4 regions of the Colwellia sp. Bg11-12 genome follow, and region 4 is predicted to be linked to each of the others. Evidence: riboswitches for the same ligand, from Rfam matches in the RefSeq annotation. Region 4 holds a riboswitch; each other region holds the start of a gene.
What was found. Region 4 has a riboswitch for cobalamin ahead of H4J39_RS14780 (hypothetical protein). Riboswitches for the same ligand answer to the same signal wherever they lie in the genome.
Positions count from the first base shown of each region.

Region 1: it holds a riboswitch for cobalamin, as region 4 does, so the genes downstream of both, H4J39_RS04415 (TonB-dependent receptor domain-containing protein) here and H4J39_RS14780 (hypothetical protein) in region 4, are expected to answer to the same signal.
Region 2: it holds a riboswitch for cobalamin, as region 4 does, so the genes downstream of both, cobO (cob(I)yrinic acid a,c-diamide adenosyltransferase) here and H4J39_RS14780 (hypothetical protein) in region 4, are expected to answer to the same signal.
Region 3: it holds a riboswitch for cobalamin, as region 4 does, so the genes downstream of both, H4J39_RS04380 (ABC transporter ATP-binding protein) here and H4J39_RS14780 (hypothetical protein) in region 4, are expected to answer to the same signal.

Region 1 covers NZ_JACGUZ010000056.1:8,815-13,903, forward strand. Annotated here, with positions in the region: gene H4J39_RS04405 (cobyric acid synthase) at 1-1,422, shown strand, start outside; gene H4J39_RS04410 (cobalamin-binding protein) at 1,471-2,310, shown strand; cobalamin riboswitch at 2,331-2,477, shown strand; gene H4J39_RS04415 (TonB-dependent receptor domain-containing protein) at 2,553-4,469, shown strand; gene H4J39_RS04420 (hypothetical protein) at 4,570-4,857, shown strand; gene H4J39_RS04425 (MarR family winged helix-turn-helix transcriptional regulator) at 4,899-5,089, opposite strand, start outside.
Region 2 covers NZ_JACGUZ010000056.1:208,075-213,163, forward strand. Annotated here, with positions in the region: gene can (carbonate dehydratase) at 1-582, opposite strand, end outside; gene H4J39_RS05275 (methyl-accepting chemotaxis protein) at 1,184-2,350, shown strand; gene cobO (cob(I)yrinic acid a,c-diamide adenosyltransferase) at 2,515-3,120, opposite strand; cobalamin riboswitch at 3,242-3,390, opposite strand; gene H4J39_RS05285 (M13 family metallopeptidase) at 3,551-5,089, opposite strand, start outside.
Region 3 covers NZ_JACGUZ010000056.1:1,267-6,355, forward strand. Annotated here, with positions in the region: gene H4J39_RS04370 (TonB-dependent receptor) at 1-1,852, shown strand, start outside; gene H4J39_RS04375 (histidine phosphatase family protein) at 2,058-2,669, shown strand; cobalamin riboswitch at 2,733-2,890, shown strand; gene H4J39_RS04380 (ABC transporter ATP-binding protein) at 3,018-3,902, shown strand; gene H4J39_RS04385 (iron ABC transporter permease) at 3,895-4,914, shown strand; gene cobT (nicotinate-nucleotide--dimethylbenzimidazole phosphoribosyltransferase) at 4,926-5,089, shown strand, end outside.
Region 4 covers NZ_JACGUZ010000077.1:192,502-197,590, reverse strand. Annotated here, with positions in the region: gene fdx (ISC system 2Fe-2S type ferredoxin) at 1-114, shown strand, start outside; gene H4J39_RS14785 (EAL domain-containing protein) at 372-2,789, shown strand; cobalamin riboswitch at 3,114-3,338, shown strand; gene H4J39_RS14780 (hypothetical protein) at 3,533-4,144, shown strand; gene H4J39_RS14775 (cobyrinate a,c-diamide synthase) at 4,228-5,089, shown strand, end outside.

The DNA of each region.
Region 1 (5,089 bases), on a different contig from region 4:
TTTGTAAATTTAGGTTATAAAGTTGCACCGTTTAAGCCACAAAACATGGCGTTAAATAGTGCCGTTACTAGCGATGGAGGCGAAATTGGCCGTGCGCAAGCACTTCAGGCTATTGCGGCGAATATTGCGCCACGTGTTGATTTTAATCCAATTTTACTTAAACCCAATAGTGATACAGGTGCACAAGTTATTGTTCATGGGCGAGCAATATCGAATATGGAAGCCACTAGTTATCACGACTATAAAAAAGTAGCGATGGACGCGGTACTCGATTCTCATCATCGCTTAGCTAAAGAGTTTGATCTGTTAATGGTTGAAGGTGCAGGTAGCCCTGCTGAGATAAATTTACGGGAAAATGATATTGCCAATATGGGCTATGCTGAAGCCGTTGATTGCCCTGTTATTCTTGTCGCTGATATTGACCGAGGGGGTGTTTTTGCTCACCTAGTGGGAACCTTAGAGTTATTGTCAGCTTCTGAACAAAATCGTGTTAAAGGCTTTATTATTAATCGCTTTCGTGGCGACATTACATTATTAACATCAGGGCTTGATTGGCTGGAAGAAAAAACCGGCAAACCCGTTCTGGGCGTATTACCTTATTTACATGACTTAGCCCTTGATGCTGAAGATGCTGTCGCGATTGAAAACAAGGTTGAACAAGCAAAAATAAACATTGTTGTGCCGTTATTGCCTCATATTAGTAACCATACTGATTTTGACACTTTACGCTTAAACCCCGAAATAAATTTACGTTATGTCAAAATAGGCGAACGTATCACGGATTGTGACTTAGTTATTTTACCGGGCAGTAAAAATGTAATATCTGATCTTAAGTTTTTTAAAGAGCAAGGTTGGCAACGTGATGTTGAGTGTCACTTACGTTATGGCGGAAAGGTCTTTGGCATTTGTGGTGGTTATCAAATGTTAGGAAAAACCATCAGCGACCCCCACGGTATTGAGTCAAATGTTAAGTCGATAACAGGGCTAGGTTTACTTGACCTTGTTACGGAGTTAACCCCCGAAAAAATATTAGCACAAATAACGGCTACCATGACGTTAGGTAATGATAGTTGCCTTGTTAAAGGTTATGAAATTCATTGTGGTATTTCTAAGAGTCTGATAAATGATGAAAAATTGCTGATGCCACTCCTTGTTAATAAAAGTGATAATCAAGCAACTGATGGCTGTATTTCAGATGACAACCAAATAGCAGGCACCTACCTGCACGGTATTTTCGATGAAGGCGATGCAACACAATTATTAGTTAATTGGCTCGACAGTAATAATGACATTCAACAGACTATTAATCTTGATGAGCATCGAGAGCATCAGCTTGAACGGTTGGCTGATGTTTGCCAAAAACACTTAAAGATATCAGTCATCGAAGATATTATAAAAGACAGTAAAACGACCAAAGCATAGCATAGCGGTGAAAAACGCATATTCAACAAACATAAAAGGCTAAATAACATGACCAAAAGATTTTTATCGCTGACCCTGGTAAGTTTATTATTAATAGTAATAACCGCTAAAAGCTTTGCTGAAGAACCTAAGCAGCGCATAGTCGCCTTAGCGCCACACATCGTTGAAATGCTATTTGATATTGGCGCAGGTAAAAAAATTGTTGGTACTGTTTCTTACGCTGACTACCCAAAAGCGGCATTAGATATTCCACGTGTTGGTAGCTACCACGGCATGCAAATAGAAAAATTGTTGGCATTAAATCCTGATTTAGTGATTGTTTGGAAGTCAGGTAATTCGCAAAGTGATATTGATAAAATGCATCGTTTAGGCCTAAATGTAGTTTTTAGCAACCCTAAAGATATCGATGATGTTGCCACCGAACTGCGTTATTTTGGCAAATTAACGGGACACAAAGAGCAAGCGGAAACGGTCGCTTTAGCCTATGAACAACGGTTAAAAAAGTTACGTCTTGAAAATATAAACAAACAACCGATAACTGTTTTTTATCAATTGTGGTCAGAGCCGATGATGACTATTAATGGCACAACATGGATAAATCAATTAATTGAAGTGTGCCAAGGGGTAAATGTTTTTAAAAGTAATGCTACACCGTACCCTAAAATAAGTACGGAGAATGTGATTGTTGCTCAGCCACACTTAATGATTTTACCGGATGAAAATTCGGATAAGCCACAACCTATTATTAACTGGCAAAAATGGCCAGAAATACCCGCAGTGAAAAACAATAAGTTTATTCACGTGGATGCAGATTTATTACATAGATTTAGTACCAGAATGTTAAGCGGTGTTGAAGATATGTGTGAAAAAATTGATCAGCAAAGATAGCTGTTCAGTTAACTTAACCGATAGATAATACTATCTATTATTTGCGAATTACAGGGGAAGCCAATGAGAATTTGGCACTGCCCCCGCAATGGTAATTGTTATGGTGTGTGAGTTTATAACTCACCATAATATAAGTCCGATACTCTGTAATTTGCGTAATTATCTCGTTTATTTGAAGCTTATATAGAAAGCATAAACAACGAGATCAACATGGTGCGGAGGGCATCATAGAAAGAGGTCATATGAAAACTAAATTATTTAATAAAACACCCATTCAGCTTGCTATCGCAGGTATTATTTTTTCAAGCTTAACGTCATCAATTGCCTATGCAAAGGATGCGAATGCAGATGAAATTGAAAATATTATCATTACTGCTAATCGCACACAGCAAGAACAATTCTTAACCTTATCAGCAACGCAAGTTATCACTAAAGAAGACATTGTTGCTTTTCAACCACAAAACGTTACCGACCTACTAGAGAAAGTTGCCGGTATCAGCGTGGTTAATCAAGGAGGGGCAGGTCAGGCAAGTTCTGTATCTATGCGTGGCACAAGTAGTGGGCATACGCTCGTGTTGGTTGACGGTGTTCGCATTGGTTCGGCAACATTAGGCTCTACTAGCTTTGGTGGCATTTCAGTGGCTTTAATTGAACGTATTGAAGTTGTTAAAGGTCCACGTGCTGCATTATGGGGTTCTGATGCTATTGGTGGTGTTATTCAAATATTTACTAAAAAACAGCAGTTAGGTGAAGGTGTTATCAGTGCGGGTTTAGGTAGTAATGGTTTGTGGAAAACTGATGCATCAATCGGATTAGGCAATGAGCAACACTCGTTAACGTTAAGTGCTTCTGCCGAAGAAAGTGATGGTTTTAGTGCAACTAAAATTGATGGTGACGCTTATGACACTGATGAAGATGGTTATAGCCGTTTTTCATTAGCCGCTATTGGCGAAAGTAAAATTAATGATGAATTTTCATTACATTTAGCGTCTCGTTGGGAGCAGGGTGGTGCTGAATATGATCAAAGTATTCAATACTACAATCCTGATAATGGCTCGGCTAATGAAAGTGAATACGAGAATTATTACTTACGTGTTGCAGGTCAATATCAGTCAGGTGCTTTATTTACTGAACTTTCGCTGTCAACGAGTCAAGACCAAGGCGAAACTTTTGGTAATGATGTTAAAAAGTCAGACAGTGATGAAATTAAAACTCAGCGTGATCAATTTTCAGCCTTAGGCCAATATTCGTTTAGCGATGCGACTAGTATTACTGCGGGTGTTGATTTTTACACTGAAGAAGTTTCCACTGATACAGATAAAGACGCATGGACTCCTGGGTTTCAAAAGTGGGCTGTTGAAGAACGCGATGTTAATGCGGTATTTATTCAAGCTCGTCATCAGTTAGATGCGTTTTTATTTGAAGGCGCTGTTCGTCGTGATGACATCGAAGATGTCGACGTAGAAGTAACTTACAATGCTTCTGTTGGGTATCAAATTAATGATTCATGGCTTGTCAGCTTAAACCGTTCTACGGGTTTTAAAGCACCGTCATTTAACGATCTATACTGGCCTGGATCTGGTAATCCAGATGTAAAACCAGAGAGTATCACGAGTAACGAAATTTTGATCCGTAATCAATTTTCATCTGATGGTATTGACGGAAGCGTTGAGATGAGTTTTTTTGAATCAGACATTGAGAACTTAATTGCTTGGTCACCAAATGCTTCAGGTGCTTGGCAGCCATCCAATATTAACCAAGCTGATATTCAAGGATTAGAATTAACGTTAAATGCAACGGCTGGCGATTTTAGCCATCAACTTGCTATTGCTTCTATTGATGCTAAAGATGCACAATTAGACGTGCAACTTGCTCGTCGTCCAGAAGTTACCGCTAATTATACGCTCGGTTATCATTGGCAAGAATTCACCTTAAATGGTGTGCTTAGCTATCGTGATGAAAGCCCTGAAAAAACCAATGCTGATTCAGATATTTTAGATGACTACTGGTTAGTTAATGTATCGTTGAGTTATCAAGCGACCAATAAACTCGTGTTTATTGGCAAAGTAAATAATCTATTTGATGAAGAGTATGAAACAGCGCAGAACTATGTGGCTGATGGTACTAACTTTTTATTAACGGCTACTTATTCTTTTTAATAAGTAATACAGTATAAGTAATTAAAAACCTACACTATTGTGTAGGTTTTTTTATAGTGGTATTTTAACGGCCTAATAACACAGAGAAAAGCAGGATTTTATGGATACTGAAACGGCAAAAATTAATCGTAGTGTAAAACTGATTAAAGGTTTTATGTTATTAGTGATTGCTATGTTTTTACTACAATATTACCAAACTGGAGTACTCGACTTTGGCGCGTTTGCTGGCTCAGTTGGCGTTTTATCGTTATTGCGTGGCATTCTACTTTCGCCGTCATTACTTGTTACACCGTTTAAATATTGGAAAGTATCTACTGCTACATTTTCGAAAAGTAGTTGTTTTTATTTCCTGTTAGCTTTCGTATTAATTTTGGTCAGCGCATTGTAAAACAGTTGATTGTTTTGTTATCCTCGGCCTAGCAATAGTTGTTATTTTTTGTTCGATATCTCAATTGATTTCAATGTTATTTTTTCAATTATTTCGCAGAGTTGCGTTCTTTCTTCAACACTTAAAACAGACAATAATTCTTCTTCACGTTGTAAAGCCATCGGTATTAATTGTTGATAAATAGCTAAGCCATGCGCTGTTAGTTTTAACAATGAAGATCGCTTATCGGTTT
Region 2 (5,089 bases), on a different contig from region 4:
GACATTTAAATTTTTCAAAATACCGTCGTGTAAATTATACACAAAGCCATGAACAGTTACGTCTTGGTTTTTTTTCCAAGCATTGACTAATGTCGTGGTATGGCAAACGTTTGCTACTTGTTCAACCACATTAAGATCGCAGAGTAAATTGACCTTTGTTTGGTGATCTTCAACGGCATCGAGACGGTCTTTGTGAAAACGATAAACATCTTTAATATGCCCTAGCCAATTATCTATTAATCCATGGCGCTTATTATCAATCGAAGCTATGATGCCACCACAGCCATAGTGACCACACACTATTATATGCTTAACTTTAAGGTTTTCGACAGCAAATTGAATAACAGAAAGGCAATTTAAATCGGTATGAATAACTTGGTTAGCAATATTACGATGAACAAAAACTTCACCTGGAGACATACCGAGTAATTCATTAGCTGGTACTCTTGAATCAGAACATCCTATCCATAAATATTCTGGCTTTTGTTGTTCTGACAAACGTTTAAAAAAATGTGGGTCTTCTTTTTTTATGTTGTCAGCCCATTGCTGATTATTATCGAACAAATGTTGAATAGAAGTCACGGAATACCTTGATAAATAATCGATAGATTGATTTTATGAGAATACCGAGTGAAGTGAAAGAAAAATGTCAGATCAATTATTTATGACGTATATCTCTTTCGTTAATAACTTAGGTGTAATCGTCACAATTGAAATTCAATGTAAGCATGCTAATGGCAACGGTAGCTGTTCGACATAGGCGAGTAAAAACAGAAAAAAGTGCTTAAGGTAAAGAATAAAATAGTCGAGGAGCTGGTTTTGTTCTTCTGACTCAATAAAATTGAACACGCCCGTAAACTAAAAAGGCGGTAATTTAGATGGAGTCAATAAAAGTTCAATGGTCAGGCTTTTGATGATGTGGTTTTGATGTATAAAGTTTTAGAAGTATATATCCCATAAAAATTGCGATGATAGACATATATTGATTTCCTATTTATATTTTATCTGAGCGATGAACCATTAATTCGTTTAAGGATAGCTAAAATAAAATGGTTTTTTTGTCCAATAATTAAAATTAACAAATATTGTTAGCCAAAACAGCAAATAATAGGTAATTTATAACGTAATAAAGCCAAGTAGCTTAAATTTAGGCTGTTTTTTAAACTAACAAGATGGATACTCTATGTTTACTCGCTTAAGCGTGAAATTACTTATACCAACGGCGGTTGTTGGATTATTAGCCTTACTTTTTGTACTGCTATTTACTGATGAGCTAAGTAAGTCAGCAGTTGTCGGTATACTCTCTGTTTTAGTGATTGCCCAATTAATATCAGGGTATATATTTATTGAAAAGCAGCTGTCATCTCGATTAACAAAACTACAACACTATATTACACTCGTCGTTAGCACCAAGCAGGCACCTCCTGGGCCGTTAATTGATGGAGGTAATGATGAACTCGCCACTGTGACGAATGAACTCAGTTCATTTATTGGCAACTTGTCAGATGTGCTTGCGGAATTACGTACGGAATCTGAATCATTAAAAGAAGGCTCCTTTTTACTGGCCACACAAATGACTGACTCCGTTAAAGCTGTTGACGATTCTGCTCGTCAAATAGCGTTAATGGCACACTCTATTGATGAGGTCGCTTCAACCTCTAGTATACTTTCAGACAGCGCTTCACAGGTAAGTGAAACAACAAATCAAGTCATTGCTATTTTATCTCAAGGTACGACTTCCTCAAATACGAGCCAACAAACGATTGAGGCTTTTTCTGAAGAAGTTACTGAGATGGCTACCGATTTAGCCTTACTACAAACTGAATGTTCTAACATTGGTTCTGTACTTGACGTTATTCGCGGTATCGCAGATCAAACAAACTTACTGGCTTTAAATGCCGCGATTGAAGCGGCAAGAGCAGGTGAACAAGGTCGAGGCTTTGCGGTTGTTGCAGACGAAGTAAGAGCGCTCGCTCATAGAACACAAGAAGCAACGGTTGAAATCCATTCAATGGTGGAAGGTTTACAAGAAAAATCAACGAATGCAGTGACGGCAATCTCGCGCGGTCAAACTTTGACACAAGACAGCTTAACGCATTCTGCAGAAGTTGTTGAAGCGCTAGAACAAATAGGACGTGTGTTTAATGAAGTGAATGCGCTAACGTCTCAAATTGCGAGTGGCACTGAACAGCAGCAGCAATCTACAGCATCGATTAATACAAATATGGCTGAGGTTGCTTCGTTGAGCCGAGATATAACGAATGGCTTAAGTTCTGTTGCGCAACATGCCGAGCAACAGCAAAAAGTATCTATAGATGTTGCGACGAGCTTAAATAGAATTTGTGTTTAGTGAGCGCTAACAGCTAACAGCTAGCATTGAACATTTAAAAAAGCCCATATTACATGGGCTTTTTTATGTTGAGTCCGTTCTTCAATATCTTTTTTACAAAGCATTCTTGCTTGTAGTATGTCATTTTTGCAGGAATATTACGCTTTATAGGCAATGATTATCGATTACCAATCAATACCTTTTTGTGCTTTTATATTGTTATCAAAAGCATGTTTTATTGATTGAACTTCACTGACTGTATCTGCGAGTTCGAGTAACGAACGATGTGCACCACGGCCGGTGGCTATCACATGTTGCATCGGGGGACGATTCGCTATGGCATCAAGCACTTCATCAAGATCAAGGTATTTAAACGACAGCATGTAAGTTAGTTCGTCAAGTAACACAACATCAACACTTTCATCAGCTAATAGTTTCTTAGCTTCTTCCCACACAATTTTCGCTGCAGTAATGTCAGCGGTTTTATCTTGTGTATTCCAAGTGAAACCGGTTGCCATAACATGAAAAGGCACGCCAAGTTTCTCAAGAACATTTCTTTCTCCACAAGCCCAAGTGCCTTTTATAAATTGAATTGCGGCAGCATTCAAGCCATGACCAACGGCACGAGTTAGTGTGCCAAACCCTGATGTTGATTTACCTTTACCATTGCCCGTGATAACAATTAATATACCGCGTTCATCTGTTGCCGCGTCAACTCTAGCATCAACTTTGTCTTTCACTTTTTGCATGCGCGCTTGATGTTTTTCGCTTTTTTGTGTTTCGTCAACCATGAGTATTCCTGTTGTGATTATAGTGATTTTAAAGAGGAAAAAAGGCAAGGCTAGCGTTAAGGATAGTCCTTAATAGGTAGCAAGTTACCGCGTGTTCCCGCACGATTTCATTGATCTTAAAAGTTCTGCTATTAAAGTCATTAGGTATGCTGACTCATTGAATGCTTATAAAACAGTAGACAATTTACAGTTGCGGGTACAGTTAAGGTTTTACACCTTATTCCCTAAATACTTTACGTGTGGCTAGTTTACGATATTTGTATTTATTTACAATATGTAGAGGTGTTAAAGACTGTTGATTTACGCATTTTATGCGGTTAATTTTGTGTGGATATATTCTATTTTTAGTCAGTTTTAAGTCATAAAAAATGCCAACAATATTTGTTGGCATTTTAGTCTTCGTTTACTGTTATTTAGCTAAACGTTTTGCTTACCAAATTTTTACACGTTTTTCAGGGGCAATATACATAGCGTCACCTTCTTTAACGTTAAACGCTTTGTAGAATTCAGGCATGTTAGATAAAGAACCTAATGCGCGGAATTCGCCAGGCGAATGAGGGTCAGTCGCTACTTGATTACGTAATGATTTTTCGACTTTTTTCCCACGCCATACTTGAGCATAACCCATGAAGAAACGTTGATCGCCTGTTAGTCCGTCAATTACCGGTGCTTCTTTACCATTTAATGAGGCAATATAAGCTTTGTAAGCGATGGTTACACCAGATAAATCACCGATGTTCTCGCCTAAGGTTAAAGAGCCATTAACGTTTAAGTCTTTAAATACTGAATAGCCATTGTATTGTGCAACTAAGTCATCTGTACGAACTTTAAAGGCCGCTAAATCTGCTTCAGTCCACCAATTACGCAAGTTACCGTCACCATCGTATTTACTCCCTTGATCGTCAAATCCATGGCCCATCTCATGACCAATAACAGCGCCAATGCCACCATAGTTAACCGCATCATCAGCGCTTAAGTTAAAGAACGGAGGTTGTAAAATTGCGGCAGGAAATACAATTTCATTTTTAGTTGGGTTGTAATAAGCATTAACAGTTTGAGGTGTCATGCCCCATTCTTGTTTATCAATGGGTCCACCTAATTTAGCCACTTCCTTTTGATGAGAAACATTACCCGAACGCATTTTATTGCCAACTAAATCATCACCTTTAATAATAAGAGCAGAATAATCTTCCCACTTATTTGGGTAACCAATTTTGGGGTCAAAGCTTGCTAGTTTTACATGGGCTGCTTTTTTAGTTGAGTCAGACATCCACTCTAATTCATCAATACTTGCGCCATATGCTCCGCGTAAGTTTTCAACGAGCTGTGTCATACGCGTTTTAGCTTCTGGTTTAAAGTGACGGCCTACATAAACCTTACCAATAACTTCACCTAAATTGCTGTTTACCACTGCAACGCCGCGCTTCCACATTGGGCGTTGTACTTTTTGACCACTTAATTGTTTTGAATAAAAGTCAAAGTTTTCATCACTTAAAGCCGTTGTTAAAGAACCTGAAAAATTACTTAGTGTATGAAAAGTAAGGTAGGTTTGCCAATCGGCTAACGATGTTGCTGCAAATGTTTCGCCAAAGCCTTTTATAAACGATGGTTGGTTAATAATAATATCTTTTTGCGCCGCTACACCTTGAGCTGCAAGGTAAGCATTCCAATTGAATGCATCAGTCACTGTATTTAAGTCAGCAACATTAAATTTATTGTAACGTTTGTCGCTGTCACGAGTCTCAACTTTCGTCCAATGAAAACCCGCTAATTTTGTTTCTAATGCCATGATAGTTTGTGCGGCGGCTTTACCATTTTTCAAACCCGCTAGATTAAACATGTTTTCTATATGAGTAACATAACCTTTACGTAATTCAGCAAAGCGTTCTGTTTCATCAAAGTAGTAATCTCTGTCTGGTAAGCCTAAACCCGTTTGCCAAATATGTGTCGCATAGCGAGTTGAGTCTTT
Region 3 (5,089 bases), on a different contig from region 4:
CAGAAACGCGAATAAGAACCCGCGTAACCCTGATGAAGCCGCTGCATTATGTCCAAGAGTTTTTGACACTCGAGGTGATAAATCTTGGGGCGCTAGAGAAGTTTTAGGTTGTTGGAACACAGCACAATCACAAATTCTTGATGTAGAACCAAAGTCAGATCGCGACGAACGTACAAGCTATAAAATTGATGTTAGCTACACGTTAGGCGATCACGAGTTCCGTATGGGTTACAACAATGAAGAATTTACTTCATATACCCTTGGTTCACAGTACACTGGTGGTGTTTACTACCGTTACTTTGAGTCAAACGCTGCTACAAGTACAAGTATCAACGGTGTAGAGCAACCAATAGGCACTCAAGCTGTTCGTGTTATTTATGATGATCAAAAATCAGGTAGCTTTAAAGTAGAAAACACAGCTTTCTACATTGAAGACAACTGGCAAATCACTGACGACATCTTGTTATACCTTGGTGTTCGTAATGAAACTTTCACTAACTATGCTGCAAATGGCGAAGTGTTTGTTGAAGCTGACGAGTTAATTGCACCACGCCTTGGTTTTTCTTGGGATGTTGATGGCGATTCAACTAAGAAATTTTACGGTACCTTTGGTCGTTCATACATTCCAATTGCATCAAACACTAACATCCGTGCAACTCGTCAAGAAGCCGGTTCTCAGTACTTCTACAAATATGACGATATAGATGCTGCTACCGGTGCTCCAATTGGTTTAGGCGAGAAAATTGGTGGTGGTTACACTGATGATCAAATACCTGATCCTCGTGTAATTGCTGTTTCTGATTTAGACCCTATGTTCCAAGATGAATACATTCTTGGTTACCAACAAGAAGTTATGGAAAACTGGACTGCTGGCGTTAAGTTGATGTACCGTGAAATTCAAGACGGTATGGATGACATGTGTTCACATGATGGATTCTACAACTGGGGTGTTGATCAAGGCTTTGCTATGGCTAATGAAGGCAATGATTGGGAAACTCCAGAAGGTGGCTTCGACGTTCACTCAATGTCAGGTTGTTTATTAGTTAACCCAGGTAAAGATCTTAATTTATTCATTGATACTAATGGTGACGGTGACGTAACTGCTCAAACAGTATCTAATGATTACTTTAATATTCCTGAATATAAACGTAGTTACAAAGGTCTTGAACTAACGTTAGAAAGAGCATTTGCTGACGGTTGGTACATGAACGCTTCTTATGTTTACTCTAAGAGTGAAGGTAACATCGAAGGTTATGTAAACTCTACTTTAGGCCAAGAAGATGCGGGCGCGACTCAAGATTTCGATCACAAACGCTTCCAAGATGGTTCTGATGGTTACTTACCTAACGATCGTCGTCATCAGTTTAAAGTTTATGGTGCTTACCAGTTTACTGAAGAGTTAACGGTAACCGCTAATGTTAACCTTATGTCAGGTACACCACAAAGTTGTAACGGTTTCTTACCAACAGATGCTAGAAATGGCGAAGCTGCTTTCTTAGTAGGTGATGGTTCTACATCATTCGATAAAGGTAACTTTGATCGTTACGGCGCTTCAAGTTTTTACTGTGTAAACGAAAATGGTGAATCTGAGCTGTCTAATCGTGGCGATTACGGCGATACTGATTGGACTTATATGGTTGATGCTGGTTTAAGCTACATCCCACATTGGGCTGATGATCAATTAACGTTAAAAATTGACGTATTTAACATCTTTGATTTTGATGAAGCTACAGAAGTTAATCAACAGAAAGATTATTCACGTGGTGGCAGCGAAATCAATCCAAACTTTTTAGCGCCTACAAGCTTCCAAGCACCTCGTAGTGTAAGATTTACAGCTCGCTACAAGTTTTAATCGTTATTAACTCATCTGTAACACTTATGGTGTGACAGTAAAAGTTAACTAACATGTGCAAACGGCCTTGATTCAATGAAAATTGATTCAAGGCCGTTTTTTATGGGCTAATATATTTTATTGCGCTCTATTTTCCACCGGGTTCACTTTAACGGCCACTTAACCGGTAAAGTATGTATAGATGAAAATATAAGAGGAATGGGCGGTGCATCAACACACTTTATACTTATTACGCCATGGCGAAATTGCTACTCCAGGTATTTTAGCCGGTAAAATTGACGTGGCACTTTCTGAAAATGGCTTACAACAACTATGGAAATCGAGCCAGCAATTACCTAGAATATCTTACTGTATAAGTTCGCCGCTGCAACGTTGCCAAACTTTTGCTAAAGCGTACTCATTAAAAAATAATATTCACCTTCAGCTAGATAATCAGCTTAAAGAAATGGATTTTGGTGATTGGGATGGAAAAAAATATGAAGATTTATGGAAAATAAAGCCAATGGGTAAACAACCTTCCATCGGTGATTTTTGGCAAGACCCTTGGAAAAATAATCCGCCTAATGGCGAAGCAATGATTGATTTTGTTAAACGCGTTGATGCTTGGTGGCAGCAATGGTTAGCCACTGCGCCACATGGAAATACTCTAGTTGTCGCACACGGCGGTGTTATTAAACACCTTATTGCACGAATATTGAAACTGCCTATCCCTGGAACAACTCACATGAGTCATATTGATATTCCATATGCGGGCTTAGTGAAAGTTGAGCTTTATACCGATGAACAAGGTAGAGCTTGGCCAAGAATTGTTTGGTAAAAATGTTGACCGTTCGTCTATAATATCAGCTTTAATAGCAATTAAACCTTGCTATTTTTAACTAGCTGACCATAATCGCGTGATAAAATTAAATAACTCATTTTTAATGTGGGAATGTGGTGAAAATCCGCAACTGTACCCGCAACTGTAAAAGTCTTTTAGTGTTTGTTAAATACCATAAAGCTTGAGTCAGGATACCCATTAATTAAGAGTCATTTGTCTATCTAAAGGGTAGACATAACCAACAAAGTCGAGCGGGTTTACTCGAACATTGTATGCTCGACTCTTGTATTCTTTTCAAAGACTAAGAGATTGATTGTGCTCTGTTTGTCTGCTCCCAAAATGCAAATGACATGGAGTAGCAATTTTTTGAATAGTAGCAACGAGCAATTCTCATCAATACCTCCAGCTAGTACTGAATTACTTTCTGTGCAGCATGTTTATTGGCATGCCGACGGTCAGTTAATCTTAGATGATATTTCTTTTGCTATAAATAAAGGCAGCTTCACCGGTATTCTTGGTCCCAATGGTGCTGGGAAATCAAGTCTACTTCGTTGCTTATATCGCTACGTAAAACCTGATTCAGGTTTGGTTAAATTTAAGCAACAAGATATTTGGCAACAATACGATGCTTATCAATATGCACAAGATATTGCTGTGGTCTTACAAGAAACCCCTACGCATTTTAATTTAACCGTGCACGACATTGTTTCGTTGGGCTTACTGCCACATAAAGGTTTATTTACCCGCGAACAACCTAGCGATAAACAAAAGATAGACTGTGCTATTAAACAAGTGGGTTTAGTTGATAAAACCTTACAAAATTTTGAACACTTATCTGGAGGCGAAAAGCAACGTGCGCTTATTGCTCGTGCGATTGTGCAATCGCCAAGCTTGCTGATCATGGACGAACCAACCAGTCATCTTGATGTTCGTTATCAAATACAGGTTATAGAGTTAGCAAAATCATTAGGTATAACTGTTATTGCCACTTTTCATGACTTAAATCTTGCGAGTGCGATGTGCGACCAACTTATTATATTAGACAAAGGTAAACTTGTTGAGCAAGGAACGCCACAAGAGGTGATCACCTCTGAGATGTTATCAAATGTTTTTGGTGTTTGCGCGCAAGTCTCAACACATACACAACACAAGGTTCCCCATATTTCTTATTTTTACGGCTACGACATTCAAGATATAACAGAATACAACAGTGAGTTAACGCATGATTAAAATGAATCACTCGTTGATTATTTTCCTTACCTTAAGTTTTGGCATTATCAGCTTTATTGCGTCGTTATCTTTAGGCGCAGCAGATATTAGTTTTAGTGATGTAACTTCAAGCTTATTAGCGAGCTTCTCAACGGATAAAGACGCACGAGACATCTTGTTTTTTGAACGTATTATTTGGGAATTACGTATGCCTAGGGCTATTTTGGCTTTTTTAGCGGGCAGTGGTTTGGCGGTATCGGGGCTTATTTTACAAACGGTAACGCGAAATCCTTTAGCTGATCCTTATCTTTTTGGTATTTCCTCCGGGGCTTCTTTAGGTGTAGTGATTTCGATTGTTTTACTGGGCAGTACTATTTCTTTGGTCACACCAGTCGCCGCTTTTGCTGGCAGTTTAATTGCGATGTTAATGTTGTTGATGATCGCTGGTCGCCGGCAAAGCCAACAAGTTGAATCAATGTTATTGGCAGGTGTCGCTTTGTCATTTCTGTTTAGCTCATTTACCAGTTTATTGCTTTACCACACAGATCCTCAGGCGGTAACGGCTGTTTTATTCTGGACCATGGGAAGCTTTTCTCGTGCTGAATGGGCAACACTTTGGTTTCCTGCTGTCGTTATTATTAGCTGCGTGGTGATGATGTTAGCGTATCGACGCCAATTGAATGCAATGTTACTGGGTGATGAAAGCGCAACGACGTTGGGTATAAACGTTAATCGTTTTCGACTCGTTATGTTAGTGCTGAGCTCGTTGATCACCGCAACGTTAGTGTCTTTGTGCGGCGGCATTGGCTTTGTAGGGTTAATGATCCCACATATTGTACGATTTTTTGTTTCTCAGGGCACTACTTTTGGCATTTTATTAACTGCACTTGTTGGTGGTATTTTCATGATTTGGGTTGATGTACTATCGCGTATTGTACTTAAAAATCAAGAACTTCCGGTGGGCGTTATTACCTCTGCTGTGGGGAGTTTATTCTTTTTATCCTTGTTGTACTTCCGCAAAAACAAAGCATAAAGGGGCGATTGATGAGCTTTGCTATTAAAAAAATAACTAATGAATTTGATGAACATATACAAACAACCCTTGATGGTAAAACTAAGCCACTTGGCGCGTTAGGGCAATTAGAAAATACAGCAAAAATAATAGCGCGTGTGCAGTACTCATCGTTAAATAGTATTGCACCATCGCT
Region 4 (5,089 bases):
GCTTGGGGATTAGAGCCAGAATCTCGTTTAGGTTGTCAAGCGTTGGTTGGAGATGAAGACTTAGTTGTTGAAATTCCAAAGTACACGGTGAATATGGTGTCTGAAAACCACTAGTTTATTGCTATAGATATTTATTTTAAAGGGCAATAACATGTTAATGTTATTGCCTTTTTTGATCACGGCTAAGATATGATTGGATATTTATATCTTGAGAGTTTATTTAACTTTCAACAAGAATGATTAAGCGTTATTTTGTCTAGGTCAATAGACAGCAGATTAAAAATTTGTTCTACTTGGAACCGATATTTGCGCAATAAAATGCTTAATAATCGTAGATATATATTTTATAAATAACTTTAGGCTTCATAAATTTGTCCGAACTATCTAAATCACAAACGATAAAAAGTTTAACCATTACTAACCAGTTTGCTACGGATATCTTGTTATTAAATACCCCAAGTGAAATTTGGCAATATTTAGCACAAAATATTGTTGAAAAGCTCGGTTTTGACGATGCCGTTATTTATACTTTAGATGCTGGTGGGCAGACCTTAAGTCGAATGTCAGGCTTTGAAAAGAAAACGTCTATCAATAATGATAAAAGTAGTGATATCCAAATAAGAGATACAACATCTAACTCGATAGTCATCCCATTCAATCAAGGTGTTATTGGCAAGGTTGCCGCTACTAAAAAACCAATATTAGTTAAAGATACGCGAGAATTTGAAAGTTATATTGTTGATGATGAAACTACCCTATCAGAGTTAGCCGTACCTATTTTATTTAAACAGCAATTATTAGGTGTCATTGATTCTGAACATAAAAGTATTAATTTTTATACTGAATATCACCTAAGAACGCTGACAGCGTTAGCGACAATAACCGCGATGAAAATATCTCAAATCATTAGGGTTGATGGTTTGGAAGAAGTTATTGAAAATTTAGAATATGCCAATAAAATTCAAGATGCACTCTTTGAAATAGCTGAACTTATTTTTAAAACTAAAAGTATTGATGAATTTTATCAATACTTACATCAATGTATTGGTCGCCTTACCCTAGCAAAAAACTTTTTTGTTGCATTGTTAAAAGACGATGGCAAAAGGATCGACTTTCCTTATGCTATTGATGAGTTTGACAGTGCCTCTAATTTCACAAGCATAAACATCGATCCTAATTTCTTAAGTATTACTGGTTATGCGCTAGCTAAAGACCAACCTTTTCTTTTTTACGAAAAAGACATTCAAAAGATGCTTAATGAAAAAGCAATCTATATACGCGGTAGTATCCCCAAAGCTTGGTTGGGGGTACCATTTGGGAGCGGTATAAATAAAGGGATTGTGGTTGTACAAAGTTATAGTACCGAGTTTTTATTTCAAGAAAAAGACAAACAATTACTCATGTTTGTTGCAAAACATATTAATAATGCTATTGAAAGAATGGAGGCTAAGCAAAAGTTACAGTTTTTAGCCTTACATGATCCATTAACTAACTTACCGAACCGTTCGTTATTCAAAGATAGGATCCAACATGCGTTCTTGCATTGCCAAAATAATCGTCACGACAATATAGCAATACTCTTTATTGACGTGGACAGGTTTAAAAAAATTAACGACACTTATGGTCACCATGTTGGCGATAAGTTACTGGTTGCTATTGTAAAGTCAATAACAACAACGTTAAGAAACACTGATACACTGGCTCGTTTAGGTGGTGATGAATTCGCCATATTACTTGATGGTAATATTGATTATGAGACCATTTGTCGGATAACTGAAAGTATTCTTGCGGTTATGGCCGCGGCTTTTAATATTGATGGCTTGAATATTTCCAGTAGTGTAAGTATTGGTATAGCAACCTATAGCAATACGAGTGAAAGCGCAGAACAGTTATTGATTGATGCGGACCATGCTATGTACCAAGCAAAGTTGAAAGGTCGCAACCAATATGTGTTTTTTGAAGCACTTGAAGAACAAAATAAATTAATTAATGTGAAAGTCGAGTATGATTTTGATAATGCAGTAAAAAATCAAGAGTTTATTGGTAATTATCAACCGTTGATTGATTTTGATACGGGAGATATTATTGGTGCTGAAATTTTAGTACGTTGGCAACACCCTAAATTAGGGCTTTTGTATCCAGATTTTTTTATTCCTATTTTAGAAAAATCTGGTCAAATAGTTCAACTTGATCTCTATATGCTAAAGCTCGCTATGAGTAAACTCAACCTTTGGGCTCCTTGGCTACCTAAAGTATTTAAGCTGAGTGTTAATGTATCAACATCAGGCTTTGCGTCACAAGATTTTATTCATTATTTGCAATCGCAACATCATCTCTCTGCAGTTACCACCGAACGGTTGTGTGTAGAAATTACTGAAGAAAGTTTAATTTTAAATATTGATGCAGTGAAAAGACATTTAGATATTTTAAAAAATCTTCGCATACCAGTCGCCTTGGATGACTTTGGTACAGGTTTTTCATCGCTAAGTTACTTACATCAATTTTCCTTAGATTATTTAAAAATAGACAAAAGCTTTGTTGATGACTTGAATGAAGTGAGCAATAAAGTCTTAATATTGGACGCTGTGGTTAATTTAGCCAAATCATTGAAGATTAAAACGACAGCGGAAGGTATTGAGACCGAAGAACAATACCAAAAGCTTAAAGAAATTGGCTGTGATGTTGCCCAAGGGTATCATATTGCAAAACCGATGCTTGATACGGACTTTAAACTTTTCTTCTTAAATTGGGAGGGGAATGTTAAATGGATGGCAGCAACAGCCCGATAACTTTCACGCAACCCACTAATATAATCTTAACGTCACACCGTACCTGCATCTCAATTTGCGCTTTGTGGTTTACCCACTGGGTAAAGCTGTTTCGCTATACATCGCGTGCCTAGTCTTTGAAGGATGATAGTACCTATTATTGCCAGCTTTGAAAAAAAGTAGATAGACAGACCATGGAGCAGGGAGAATAAGGGCTTTTTTATTTCAGCCTCTAAAGATGAACCTTTGATTTTGGTGGGTACTCCCGCTATAAAACTAAAGATTAGTCTCTGCCTCTTGAAGAACGGTAACCTATAACGTAGTATTAACGCCGATTTAGGTGTCTAAGTTACTGTTAATTTATGTTTTTCGCATATTAATCGTAACTGCTATAGATGAAACGTGAAACGGGTGAAATACCCGTACTGCCCCCGCAACGGTAACTGTGAGCAGCAACAAAACCACTGTATTCAATCATTATTTAGATAATTAGAATAGTGAAAATATGGGAAGGTGTTGCATATGCTATGACCAGGAGTCCGGAGACCGGCCTATTTTATAGTTGTTATAAAACAACTATTGCTCGACAACTGCGGTGGGCGGTAATTCAGAGAAGCGTACACGGCCTGAATTATTGCTTGACGATCGAATGATTTTTATTGGTTTTTCTAAGAATTAATAATTTATTGTCCGATTATCACCGTATACCGACTTTGATTTCCTACACCGTTAAAACTCTATTTGTTTTAAACAACGGAATCGTTATGAAATCAATCAATCTCAAATCTCCTATCAGTTTACTCATTGCTATTTTTGCAACATTAACCTTGCTGATGCTTGCAACTCGCACACATCATTTCGCGAGTTTAAACCATTTACCTAGTGCATCAATTGCTATATTTTTTCTAGCCGGTATGTACTTACGTAATATCAAAATGTTTTGGTTTTTCTATATTCTAACGGTAACCGTCGATCTCGCTTCGTCTTATTATCGTGGTCAATTTGGTGATTGTATTACCACCTCTTACCCTGCATTAGTATTGAGTTACGCTGCTATGTTTACTGCTGGCTTTTATACTCGACCTAATTGGCAACAAAGTGTTTGGCAAGTCAATATTATAAAAGTGGCTTTGGCTATGTTTATTGCGAGTTCAATTGCTTTCTTTATTTCAAATGGTAGTTATTACGCGTTTTCAGGTAAATTCCCTGTTTTGTCATGGGCAGAATATGCAACACGTGTCGACAAGTATTATGTTAAGTCTATTTCAAACCCTATTTTTTATGTTGTTTCTGCTATGGTCATCGATTTTACTTTGAGTTATTTTTTCAAGGAAAAATCAATAAACGCTAATACACACGTAAATGGTCGATTGTAGTTTCGCCTCAAAATGAAAAGCAATAATGACAAATATAATCGACAACCAACACGATAAAAATAATTAAATAGAAGAGACAATTAATGGCGTTATCTAATAAAAAGACACTCCCATTTAAAGATAAGTCCGAGTATAAAAAAGGCAGTGGTGTTATGTGTTCAGCACTCATTATTGCTGCACCGCATTCTGGCTCTGGAAAAACAACAGTCACAGCTGCGCTTGCCCGTTATCACCGTAATCAAGGCCGTAAAGTAACAGTATTTAAAGTCGGGCCAGATTTTATTGACCCGATGATATTACGTAAAGCCAGTGGCGAATTAGTTTATCAATTAGATCTATGGTTAGTCGGTGAGCAGGGTTGCCAAGCGCTACTTTATCGTGCAGCGCAAGACTCAGATCTGATTTTAATCGAAGGCGTGATGGGATTGTTTGATGGCACCCCTAGTAGTGCGGACTTAGCTCAACATTTTAACATCCCTGTTTTGGGTGTTATTGATGCTAAGGCAATGGCTCAAACTTTTGCCGCAGTGGCTTTTGGTTTAGCTAAATTTAGAGAAAACTTACCCTTTTCTGGTGTTATTGGTAATCGAGTAAATTCAGATCGACATGCTGAAATGCTCAGTAGTAACTTGCCAAGTGAATTACGCTTTTATGGCCGTATCCCAAAAGATGAAACGATAACTTTGCCAGAGCGGCATCTAGGTTTAGTGCAGGCGCAAGAACTCGTTGATATTGATGAACAACTCAATCAAGCAGCTAGTCATATAGCGAATACGGGACTGACCGATTTACCTGAAAAAGTTGAATTTTTTACGCGAGAAAAAGACAGTTTAAAAAATGTTATCCATCAAGCATTGTTAGGTACCCGTGTCATAATTGTTCGAGATAGCGCTTTTAGTTTTATTTATGCGGCGAATATTGCTTTTTTAGCACAAGCGGGTGCAG